Regions from separate parts of the Exiguobacterium sp. SH0S2 genome, predicted to be linked through region 2. Evidence: riboswitches for the same ligand, from Rfam matches in the RefSeq annotation. Region 2 holds a riboswitch; the other holds the start of a gene.
What was found. A riboswitch is a leader RNA that binds a small molecule or an ion and turns the genes downstream of it on or off. The one in region 2 is predicted to bind S-adenosylmethionine.
Positions count from the first base shown of each region.

Region 1 (6,337 bases), on a different contig from region 2:
GATGACTAAGATCAATACGGTCGCGACGAACGTGACGTCGCTTTGTGAACGTTGGAACCCTTCGAGGAACGCTAAGTTCCCGAGACCACCACCGCCGACGACTCCGGCCATGGCCGTGTAACCGACGATGGCGACGATCGTCACGGTGATGCCTGACACGATGGCCGGGAGTGCTTCCGGGAACAACACTTTATAGACGATCTGCCATTTCGTCGCGCCCATCGACTCGGCCGCCTCGATGACACCGCGATCGACTTCGCGGAGTGCGAGCTCGACCATCCGTGCATAAAACGGGGCCGCACCGATGATGAGCGCCGGGAGCGCCGCCGTCGAACCGAGCATCGTTCCGACGAGAAGGAGCGTGAACGGAATGAGCAAGATGATCAAAATAATGAACGGGATCGAGCGGAACACGTTGACGACCGCACTGATGATCGTGTAAATCGGACGATTCTTCATCATGAGCGGTTCGTTCGTGACATATAAGAGCATGCCGAGGGCGAGACCGATGACGAATGTCGCGGCTCCTGCGACGAGCGTCATATAGAGCGTCTCCCACGTCTGTTCGAGCATGACTTGCCAATCTACATTAGGAAACATCGCTTTCTACCTCCACTTCCACTGCCTGCGATCGGATTGAGGCGATGGCCCGCTCGACTTCAGCCGGCTCTCCGATCAATTGGATGAATAGCGTTCCGAGCGCGCCGACTTGCGACTGCGTCACGTTACCGCCGATGATGTTGAAGCCGATGTCGTGCTGTTTCAACACTTCCGATAAAATCGGCTGTTCGGCCGTCTCGTTCAAGAACTTGAGTTTGACGATTTGGCCACTCGGATAACGTGCTTTCAAATGCTCGAACGTGAGCGACATGTCGTCGACGGCACCGATCTGTTTGACGAACTCTTTCGTGATCGGCTGTTCCGGATGTTGGAACACGTCCGCGACTTGGCCGGTCTCGACGACTTTCCCTGCCTCCATGACGGCGACGCGATGACAGATTTTTTGGATGACGTGCATCTCATGGGTGATGAGGACGATCGTCAGTCCGAGTTTCTTATTGATGCTGACGAGCAGTTCGAGAATCGAATCGGTCGTCTTCGGGTCGAGTGCGCTCGTCGCTTCATCGCAGAGGAGCACGTCTGGATTTGTAGCGAGCGCGCGGGCAATCCCGACTCGCTGTTTTTGACCGCCCGATAGTTGCGACGGATAGCTGTCTTCACGTCCGGCGAGACCGACGAGATCGACGAGCTCTTGGACGCGGCGTTTACGTTCACTGGCCGGTACCCCAATCAGTTCGAGCGGGAAGCTGATGTTCTCAGCGACCGTGCGCGACCATAATAAGTTGAAGTGTTGGAATACCATCGAGACGTTTTTGCGCACCCCGCGCAGTTCTTTCGGAGTGAGCTTCGTCAGCTCGCTCCCTGCGACGACGATCTCACCGCTTGACGGTGACTCGAGTCGGTTGAGCAGACGGATGAGCGTCGACTTCCCCGCCCCTGAATATCCGATTATTCCAAAAATTTCGCCGCTCTCGATTGTGAGCGACACATCATCGACCGCCTGGACTCGACCGTTCTTCGTGTCGAACCATTTGGCCACATTACGTAATTGAATCAATACCTTTCCCTCCTGACAACAAAAAAAGTACACACGTTTGAGCAAACGTGCGTACTTTATCGGTACGGACAACGATTGCTCTCATCTTCCAAGGTTCTCACCTTGCTGGAATTAGCACCATTTCGGATTGCTCCGCGGTTGCTGGGCGTCATAGGGCCAGTCCCTCAGCCTCTCTTGATAAGAGTGTTGTTTATTCGATTAGCTTTATAATAGCGACACATTATTTTCATGTCAAACTATTTTGTGCGAAAAATCAAAAAAAGGTGCCATCCGAGGATGACACAGAACGTAGCACCTTGAGTCACGGAAGGACAACCCATAGATGAAACTCTTTTGCCCGATCAGAGTGTTCATCCTTATATGGGGGATTCAAGCCATCCATCACTCGGCCTTAGAACGTACCATGCGGTTACGCGGTAGGTGTCCCTGCGCTTGATTTTTTTGGGGGACAATCGAAGGGAAGGTCCACCTAAAAGTCGCGTAAAGTGATGCACCGGCTGTTCTAAAACGTCTTGATGGCTGGAGAATCTCGTCCTATATTGTGTTCAAGTAAGATGTTGTAATGAATATACCATTCGTGAACTTTCTGTGTCAACTGATTATTTAAAATTTTCTGATTATTCTAATCATCCTATCTCATTTAACGAAAGATAGGACGTGCTGCACGTTTTGGAACGCATATAATCGGTCTTCGACTTGGCCGTCTTTAAGCTTTAACAGCGCCGGGACGCTCATGACTTGATACGCTTCTAACTCTTGCGGGATAAAGTTGGCGTCCTGCTTGTCAATCGCGAGTGTCGGGTCGACCGCTTCGACGACGGCGAGCATCCGCTCGGCCACAGCGCATGTTCCACACATCGGGGCGTATATATATAACAATCCGTCTGTAATCATTGTTCTCACCTCTTTTATAAGTATATGAATGTGAGCCGATCTGTTCAAAAGTTGTGCTCACCCCACGAATTTTCTGAATCGTTCAACATTTCCTGTTGACGCTTCACGAAAAGAGGCATAGTATGGTCATTAACTTTAACGCTTTCGTACATAACAGCGTATACGTAGAAAAGGACAGGTGAATCGACTTATGACGGAACAAACGAAACTGACAGGCAAACAATTTTTGATGAACGTATTGAACGGACTCAGTCTCGCTATTTTAATCGCCCTCATCCCGAGCGCATTGCTCGGTGAATTAACGAAAGCCATCTTACCGTATTTTCCGTCTTTGCAGTTCATCTTAGACGCGACGACGATCGCGATGCGCCTACTCCCGGTCATCATCGGTGTCACCGTCGCGATGCAATTCGGACGCTCGGCGCTCGAGGCCGGGACGATCGGTATCGCGACCCAGGTCGGGAGCGGCGCTATCCGTATCGAGGAAGGCGCGTTCCTCATGGCGGGAATCGGCGACGTCATCACGGCCGGCGTGACCGCCGCCTTCGCGACATATATGGTAATGCAGCTGTCGCCACGCTTAAAGACGTACACCGTCCTCGTTTTACCGATGACGGTCATCGTCATCGCCGGCGGAATCGGCATGTTCTTACTCACGTACATCTCACAGATCACGACGTACATCGGCACCGTCATCATGACGATGACTGAACTCCAACCGATCGTGATGGGCATGTTGATCGCGATGGCGTTCTCGCTCATCATCGTCTCCCCGATCTCGACAGTCGGGATCGCGACGGCGATCAGTCTGTCCGGTGTTGCCGCCGGGGCCGCTAACCTCGGCGTCGTCGCAGCCGGTTTTGGTCTCGCTATCGCCGGGTGGCAGATGAACGCGACCGGGACGTCGCTCGCTCACTTCCTCGGCTCACCGAAAATTCAAATGGCGAACTTCGTCCGTCGTCCGATCATGATGCTGCCGGTGCTCGCGAACGCGGCCATTCTCGGGGCGCTCGCCGGTATCCTTCGTATCGAAGGAACACCGATCAGTGCCGGATTCGGTGTCTCTGGACTGATCGGACCTGTCAACGCCCTGCACTTGATGCCAGGCGGCTTCGCGCTCTGGAACGTCATGCTCGTCATCGTCTTGTTCGGCCTCATTCCGGTGACGCTCGGGATTGTCTTCTACCGACTGTTCAACCGGACATCACTCATCCAGCCTGAACATTACCGCCTCGACTTCGACTAAATCAAAAAATCCCGGCTTCTCATAAAGAGAAACCGGGATTTTTGTTAGCCTTGAATCATCGCTTCATATTCTTCGGCTGACATGAGTTTGTCGACGTCCGTTGAATCGTTCAACTCGACTTCGATCATCCATGCGCCTTCGAACGGTGCTTCGTTGACGAGTTCCGGCGAATCCGCGAGTGATTCATTCACCGCCGTGATCTTCCCAGAGATCGGTGCGTACAGTTCAGACACCGTCTTGACCGATTCGACCGAACCGAACGGCTCGTCGAGCAAAATCGTGCCGCCGACTTCAGGAAGTTCCACAAACACGATGTCCCCTAGTTCGCTTTGTGCGAAATCCGTGATCCCGATGCGGGCAACGCTTCCGTTCACTTCAACCCATTCGTGTTCTTTTGAATAACGTAGATTTGCAGGTACTTTGCTCATCATGACTTCCCCCTCAAATAAATTAGACTCACATGTGTATTATAGCACTTAGCCCCAAACGTCTGTAAATGACTTTTCTGAAAAACCGACCGTCGATTTTTGACCGTCAGTGACGATTGGACGCTTTAAAAGCATACCATTGCTGACTAAAAGCTCGATTTGTTCGTCTTCTGACAAATTCGGGAGCTTATCTTTAATGCCTTCGTTGCGGTACACTTGCCCGCTCGTATTGAAAAACTTTTTGAGCGGCAGCCCTGACTGTTGCCAGATCGACGCGAGTTCATCTTTTGACGGTGTCGCCTCGACGATATGAACGTATGTATACGCGACGTCGTTCTCCTTCAACCATTTCTCTGCCTTCTTACACGTACTGCATGGCGGATAGCCATATAGTGTCACCATTTTTATCACCTCTTATCTTTCACTTTAGCATAATCACCTCACTCAATTCACGCCTCGAGCAAGCGTTCAATTTCTCGCTTCAACGTCGCATTGACCGGATGTCTTGTTTCGATATAGCGCAGCATCGCCGCGGCCGCTTCGACCGACTTGCCGTAACCTGGCAGCCACTCGTCGAGCCCGGCGACGAGCTCCGGGTACCGTATCTCGACCCGGCGCGTCGGATTGAACGGGTCGCCCGTCTCTCCATGTGCTTTCAACACGTTGTTGACGGCCGCGACTTGGATGAGTTCGAAGCCGGCGAGCTTCTCTCCGCGTCGTTCACGGAGCAGACCGACGTACAGGTTCGTCAGCGCCTCTTCGTAGCAGTACGCTGCGTCTCGGACGTCCGTGACGAGCTTAGGCGTCGCAAACGATTCGAGCGCTTCCTCCCGCTTCCAGACGATCCGTCCCGGAGTGTAGGCAATGTGTGGCATCTCAGGCAAATCGAAGACGGCGAACTCGGCGTAAATACCGTCCGCATACATGACTTTATGGCCGTCTTTCGTGTTTTGGAACTGGTAAGCGATCGGTTCAACCTCGAGCCAGTCCAAGTTGTCGATGAAGCGGGTTTTTCGTCCGTCTTCGACGATCAAAAAGAAATCGAGGTCGGAGTAATCATCGAGCCGCTCTGTCTCGAGGCCAATCGAACCGAGGGCGAGCAGCATGAGCGCCCCTTCTTTTGTCGCGACTGATTCCCCAATCCTTTCCATCCGTTCCAACAGCTGATCACGTCTCATGAACATTCCTCCTTTTCCTCATTGTACGTTCTGATCAAGCGAAAAAGAAAGGGCTGACCGCGTCCGGCCAACCCTTCTTGTTCGAAAAATTTGATTACACGATAAACTTGTTCGCTTTGATGAGACTCGCTGCGACTTCGCGCTTCGTGCCGATGACGTTGATCGGCTGATAACGGCTGAACTTCTTCATCGCCGAGAGCAACATCCGCTGCTCGTCGCCTGACGCTGCCGCGTACAACACTTCTTTCGCCATGAGATCGACTTGCTTAAACACTTGCTCGGCGAAGATTTCCGTGTATCGGACTTTCTGGTTGTTCTTATCAAGGCCAGTCCGGGCAATTGCTTTATCCGTCCGCGCGATCGCCGCTTCAAGCGCATAGATGGCGCTGATGATGTCGGCGAGCTTGGCGAGGATCTCTTGCTCGTTTTGGAGGTCTTGCTGATATTTCTGGACGGCTGTCCCGGCGATCATCAAGTTAATCTTCTTCATGTTCGATAGAAGCATCTTCTCGCGCGCGAGCGGTGAACCGTCGAGCTCTTGCGGCATGTAGCTCATGAGCTCTTTTTGGAGCTTCTGTGCTTCGGCGAGGAGCGGCAAGTCGCCTTTCATCGCTTTCTTGAGGAGCGTGCCCGGGACGATCAAGCGGTTGATCTCGTTCGTTCCTTCGAAGATCCGGTTGATCCGTGAGTCACGGTACAAGTTTTCGACCTCGTACTCGGTCATGAAGCCGTAGCCGCCGTGGATTTGAACAGCTTCGTCGACGACGTAGTCGAACGTCTCAGACGCGAACACTTTGTTGAGCGAGCATTCGATCGCATACTCCGCGATCGATTGGGCGACTTTCGAGCCGTCGCGCATGTTCTCGTCACCAAGCGCATCGAGGCTGTCTTGGAACAAGCCGCCTGTGCGGTAGACCGAGCTCTCCATCGCGTAAATGTTCGCCGCCATCGTCGCTAATTTTTCTTGGATGAG
Region 1 covers NZ_SJVB01000003.1:352,866-359,202, forward strand. The annotation lists gene EVJ21_RS10430 (methionine ABC transporter permease) at 1-600, opposite strand, end outside; gene EVJ21_RS10435 (methionine ABC transporter ATP-binding protein) at 590-1,618, opposite strand; SAM riboswitch class I at 1,697-1,802, opposite strand; gene EVJ21_RS10440 (thioredoxin family protein) at 2,255-2,512, opposite strand; gene EVJ21_RS10445 (PTS sugar transporter subunit IIC) at 2,703-3,758, shown strand; gene gcvH (glycine cleavage system protein GcvH) at 3,803-4,186, opposite strand; gene EVJ21_RS10455 (arsenate reductase family protein) at 4,235-4,588, opposite strand; gene EVJ21_RS10460 (hypothetical protein) at 4,636-5,364, opposite strand; gene EVJ21_RS10465 (acyl-CoA dehydrogenase family protein) at 5,459-6,337, opposite strand, start outside.
Region 1: linked by a shared signal. The riboswitch ahead of EVJ21_RS10435 (methionine ABC transporter ATP-binding protein) and the one ahead of msrA (peptide-methionine (S)-S-oxide reductase MsrA) in region 2 are both predicted to bind S-adenosylmethionine.

Region 2 (6,337 bases):
CTATCGTCACGGCTCTGAAGCGGAAAGGCTTGAACTCGAAACGCTGAAAGACCAACTGCAAGACAGCGGTCTTAGACAAGACTTGTCAATTCCCGTCTTGCAAGCAATCAACGAATTATCTTACCGGGCCGCGCTCCGGTCTGAGGACGTCATCACGTTGTTGAAGTGAAATGATTGTCAAGTGACCTTGAACGTGTTATATTCGTCATGAACATGAGAAGGGGAGTAGCGACCACGAACGTGGTCGATGGGTCGTCATTACGGTGCGTATGCACTCGGTCCATCGAGCTTCTTACCAAGTCCGCAAGACCTTTTTATGGATGCGTTTTCGGCGTCCATAAAAAGGTCTTTTTGAATTCATGAAAAGGGGAGAAAAATTTACATGGTATTTATTTACTTTATTTTGGCCGCTGCGATTACAGTGTATGCTGCCATAAAATTATCGACGTACGCTGATGTCATCAGTGAGAAGTCGACGATGAGCGGGATGCTCGTCGGGACGGTCTTGCTTGCAGGTGCGACGTCACTTCCGGAAGTGACGACGAGCGTATCCGCCGTCTTGATCAACAACCCGGATATCGCGATCGGGAACATGCTCGGTTCGAACTTGTTCAACATCTTCATTTTGGCGATGTTCGATCTATTTTATCGTCAAAAGCGACTGTTCAATGACGCAAGTCGAGACCACCTATATACGGCCAGTCTCGGATTGATGTTGACGCTCGTCACGATGATCGCGCTCATCGTCCGGATTGATTATACGGTACTAGGCATTGGCATTGACGCGATATTAATTGCCGTCTTGTATGCGATTGGGATTTACTATATCGGGAAGCGGCCTCAAGAACCGACGGCCGAACGAGAAGTCGAGCAAGAAGTCGGTGCGAGCGTGACTGATACGATTTCAGTGAAACAAGCCGGCGTCGGGTTTGTTATCGCGGCACTCGTCATCATGGCGGCCGGGACGGCGCTGTCGATCACGGGTGACCAGATCGCTGTCGTCACAGGGCTCGGTTCAAGCTTCGTCGGTAGTTTCTTGATTGCGGCGTCGACGTCGCTGCCTGAAGCGGTCGCGGTATTCGTCGCCTTGAAACTCGGTAACGTCAACTTGGCGTTCGGTTCGATCTTAGGGAGCAACATCTTCAACATGCTCATCATCGCCATGTCGGACGTATTTTATCAGAACGGGTCGATTTTAGCGGATGTGTCGGCATCACACTTGGTCACGGCGATCGGGATCACGATTCTGTCGATCTTGGTCATGTACAGCGTCCTTCGCAAAGAAGTGACATCGAAAGTCAGATACGCCCTTCCTTCGATTCTCGTCGTCTTCGTCTACGCCGTTTCTTCATATCTCATCTTTACCGGATGAATCATCAGCTCGTCTGTGTGACGTGATGGCGCAAAGCCATCACGTTTTTTTTCTTGTCTCGGTATCACTTTCGTCTGACTGGGGTATAAGAGGAAAGAAGGAGGGGTGGCGATGCAAATGCATGCCGTGGAACGTTTAGACGACTATGTCGTATTGATACCGGCCTATAACCCTGATCAAGCGCTCGTCACACTGGTCCAGGAGTTGAAGGACAAAGGGTTCGTCCATGTCATCGTCGTGAACGACGGCAGTGCCGATACGTGCCGTGCCGTGTTTGATGACGTAAAGGCGGACGTCTCCGCTGTGCTCGAGCATGAACAAAATGCCGGTAAAGGCGCAGCGCTAAAGACCGGGCTCCGCCACATCGTCGATGCGTACCCTGAGACGACCGGCGTGATCACCGTCGATGCGGACGGACAACATCTGCCGGCGGACGTCCGTAACCTGTACGATGAAGGGGTGAAGTGGCCGCATCATCTGATCATGGGTTGTCGTGATTTCTCGTCGCCTGCGATTCCGTTCCGGAGCCGGTTCGGCAATCAAATGACGAGATTTGTCATGTTGCTCGGCAGCGGTCTCCGTCTGAACGACACACAGACCGGACTGCGGGCGATTCCGCTCCGCTATGCCAAGCAACTGATCGATATTCCGGGCAACCGCTATGAGTTCGAGATGAACATGTTGACGTTCACGAAACGATTGCAAGTACCGATTCATCAAACACCGATCGAAACGGTATACGTTGACGAGAACGCGTCTTCACATTTTCGTCCAGTCATCGATTCGATTCTCATTTATCGCATGTTTTTGGCCTATTCTTTATCATCAGTCGCTTCATTCTTAATGGACATCGGCGTTTACGCGTTGTTGATTTTCTTATTGAATCCATGGTTCGAATCAGTCCATGTCATCGTGGCGACGGTTTTGGCGCGAATCGTGTCTTCGTTATTCAATTATTACGTCAACCGGAAAGTCGTCTTCAAATCGAAAGCGAAGCGCTCGATGTTGAAATACTTTGGGCTGGTCGCTGTGCAGATGGCGCTGTCGGCGAGTCTCGTCTACGTGTTGTTCCTGCTGTTCCGGGACGGCGAGGTCATCCTCAAGGTCGCCGTCGACAGTGTGTTGTTCGTATTGAGTTACTACGTCCAAAAAAGATGGATCTTCAAACGCTAAAAGGCCCGACAGCTGTCGGGCCTTTCGTCAATAAGCGAGCGTTCCGAGTTTGACCGACGTGTAGCGGTGCAACTCGCGCACGTCGGTGATCCCGGTCTTGATCATCATGTCGCGCATGAGCAGGGCGCAGACGCGGGCGTCCTCGGCGGCATCGTGGTGGATGAACGGGACGTTCAAATGCTCGGCCATCGTGTTCAACTTATGGTTCGGTAGCCCCGGGTATAGCTTGCGGGACAACTTGACGGTGCAGCCGTATTCAATCGTCGGGAAAGTGAACAAGTCGTACTTGGCGATCGCTTTGCGGAGCGCACCCATGTCAAACGCGGCGTTATGGGCTATGACGACGTCGACGGCGTTCAGTGTCGGATAGAGCTGTTCGAGCACTTCGGGCAATGCCGGGGCGTCCCAGACGTCGCTCGGGCGAATCCCGTGGACGCGAATGTTGCCTTGGTCAAAGTCTTCCTCAGGATTGACGAGCAATTGGTTCGTCTCGACGACTTCACCGTCTGTAAGTAAACTCCAACCGACAGAGCAGATGCTCCGACTGTCGCGATTGGCCGTCTCGACGTCGATTGCTAGAATAGAATGTGGCATAAAAGTTCCTCTCTTCGTTAAAAATCTGTACAAAAAAAGTCTAACACAAGGTTAGACTGGAAAGCGATCATGCGGCCGAGAGGTGCCTACACGCCTCGGCGCAGCGCAAGCACGCCTCAGAGCAACGTTGGCAATGGTCGTATAAGTGACGCCCGCATTCGACGGCACACGTATCACACACTTGCGCGCAGAGCGCCGCGATCGGTCTTGTGAACGCAGAGTCAGTTTCGAGCGCGTTCAAGGTGAGTGTGGCGACTTCGGCACATTCTTTCGTCAACCGGATACATTCCGAGACCATCAGCAGGTCTTCTTCTTGTAAACATTTCGAGAAGCAATGGTTGCTCGCCCGGATACAATCGATCACGGCCAAAATCGTCTCTTCGACAGAGGCTCGGTTCATTGGAAGTCCCCCTTAAGATAAATGATGTCTTACAATCATTACCCGGTTCGTGTCGACTTAAACCGAGGCGGGGACACAAAAAAGCCGGCCCACATCAGTGGACCGACTTAAGGAATGGAGCATAGCGGGCTCGAACCGCTGACCTCCACGCTGCCAGCGTGGCGCTCTCCCAGCTGAGCTAATGCCCCGTTGGAAATTATTATATCATTCTAATAAATGATTTGGCAACAAGAAAAACGAAAGAAGTTTGAAAATCATTTTTTTGAAGTTTAATGAGCGCTAGAGCCGGGAAGAATAGACAGAATGTTATATTAAGAAAGCAGGTGCAACGTATGGAGATGATTTTGCTAGCGCTACTGCCCGCACTCATGTGGGGGAGTATCCCGCTTATCGTATCTATTGTCGGCGGCAAGCCGATTCAACAATTGATCGGCACGACGATCGGCGCGATGGTGATGGCGGTTGTCATCGCGCTCGTCTTCAAACCAGAGTTCACGACGCTCGCGATCGTGACTGGTTTCATTTCGGGTGTGTTCTGGGCGCTCGGACAGTACCTTCAGTTCCAGTCGTTCCAAATTTTAAGCGTCTCGAAAGCGATGCCGATCAGTACAGGGATGCAGCTTGTCGGGACATCACTGTTCGGAGTCATCGTTCTCGGGGACTGGAAGACATCGACCGAGCTATGGCTCGGCTTCTCGGCCCTCGTTTTGATCATCATCGGGGCCGTCATGACGTCATATCAACAAAATAAAGAATCGGACAGCAGTAGTGCTTTGAAAAAAGGGCTACTCGTGCTCCTCGTTTCGAGCATCGGTTACGTGACGTACGCCGTCCTGACCAACTACTTTGAAGTCGACGGCATCACCGCCATCCTACCGCAGTCACTCGGGATGTTCATCGCCGCGCTCTTGTTCAGCCTTCGTGAAAAAAATGTGAAAAAGTTTGATCCGAAAACGTTCAAGAACATCTTCGCCGGGCTTGCCTGGGGGATCGGGAACTTCGGGTTGTTCGTCTCGAGCGGAGAAGTCGGCATCGCCACGTCGTTCGCACTGTCTCAACTGAACGTCGTCGTCGCGACACTCGGTGGCATTTACTTGTTAAAAGAAGAAAAGACGTCGAAAGAACGTGTCTTCGTCTTTATGGGGATCGGTCTGATCGTGGTCGCTGGATTCATGCTCGGGCTCGCCAAGAGCTAAAAAAACGACGGGCATGGGGCCCGTCGTTGTCAGCTTGTCCACGTCTGGTCGATGAACTCGTCACGGCCAGATTGTTTCCGGTCCGCTTTATAGTGGGCCGGATTTTTTTTATGATAATCTTGATGATAGTCTTCGGCCGGGTAAAAGACGTCAGCCGGTAAGATTTTCGTCACGATCGGTTGTTTGAACTTTCCGCTCGCGGCGAGCGCGTCGCGACTCTGTTCTGCCGCCACGCGTTGCTCTTCCGTATGATAGAAGATGGCGGGCGCGTATTGTTGCCCGCGGTCTTGGAACTGGCCGCCGTCGTCGGTCGGATCAGTCTGAATCCAATACAATTCGAGCAGGCGCTCATATGAGAATTGAGAAGGATCGAACGTGATCTCGACGACCTCGTAGTGACCACTCGTGCCTGTCTTGACGTCTTTATACGTCGGATTGTTAACGTGTCCGCCTGTATAACCGGATACGATTCCTTCGATTCCTGGCTGTTCCTCGAACGGTGTCACCATGCACCAAAAACAACCACCTGCGAATGTAGCTTTTTCCAAAATAAAATCCCCCTCATGTTCATTCCAAAAAAACGCCCATGTCATCGACATGAGCGTTTTGTCATATCGTCCAAGGCGATGCCTTGCTGGAAGTAGCACCTTGCCGAAGCAGGTTGCTGTGAAGTCGTAGAGCCAGGTCTCTCGTTCACTCAAGATATCGATATGTAGTTGGTGACAGCATCATATCATCTGTCTCGTTTAAACGTCAACGATTTGGTGTGCGCCGAAGTTGAAATAGCGTGGCACCAACAATCAAGATAATGAGGGCGATGGACGCAGGGAATGCCCACGGCAAATCATCCCCGAACAATTGTAGAAAGAACAGGGCGAACACGGACAGTAAAACAAGGATGTAAGAGCGGGACATGGCTACCTCCAATAACGTTTCTTCTAGTGTAACAAGTTGCACATCCAATGGCGATAAAAACAAGGAGATTCGATGCATTCAGCGAATACCGAATAACATTGCCTATAAGGAGGGAATTGGATGCAAGACTTATTTGAACTAGACATCGAGACCGCACAGCGCGGATATAAAGAAGGGACGTTCACGGCCCGGGACGTGACGGCCTACTATTTGACACGGATCGCTAGCTTGAACGATAAACTGAAAGCGGTCATCCAAGTGAACCCGGACGCGTTGTTCGAGGCTGAGGCGGCTGACCGTGCCTACCGACGCGGAGACCGGCTGCCACTCCTCGGTATTCCCGTTTTACTCAAGGACAACATCGAGACGGCGGGACTCATGAGGACTACTGCCGGCGCCGTGGCGCTCGAGCATCACTTTGCCGGTCGTGACGCTGAACTCGTCCGTCGCCTCCGTGAGCACGGGGCGGTCATTCTCGGCAAAGCCAATTTATCGGAATGGGCCAATTTTTTGACGGAGGACATGCCGAACGGATGGAGCGGGGTCGGTGGCCAGACGCTCAATCCGTATGGTGACAATCTCGACGTCGGCGGTTCGAGTTCTGGTTCGGCGTCAGCGGTCGCTGCGAACTTGACGATGCTCGCTGTCGGCAGCGAGACGAGCGGGTCGATCATCCACCCGAGCGTC
Region 2 covers NZ_SJVB01000001.1:74,434-80,770, forward strand. The annotation lists gene EVJ21_RS00375 (HD domain-containing protein) at 1-169, shown strand, start outside; gene EVJ21_RS00380 (sodium:calcium antiporter) at 383-1,372, shown strand; gene EVJ21_RS00385 (bifunctional glycosyltransferase family 2/GtrA family protein) at 1,484-2,545, shown strand; gene EVJ21_RS00390 (3'-5' exonuclease) at 2,573-3,139, opposite strand; gene EVJ21_RS00395 (four-helix bundle copper-binding protein) at 3,207-3,539, opposite strand; tRNA gene EVJ21_RS00400 (tRNA-Ala) at 3,655-3,727, opposite strand; gene EVJ21_RS00405 (GRP family sugar transporter) at 3,872-4,735, shown strand; gene msrA (peptide-methionine (S)-S-oxide reductase MsrA) at 4,765-5,283, opposite strand; SAM riboswitch class I at 5,345-5,444, opposite strand; gene EVJ21_RS15405 (hypothetical protein) at 5,489-5,650, opposite strand; gene EVJ21_RS00415 (amidase family protein) at 5,771-6,337, shown strand, end outside.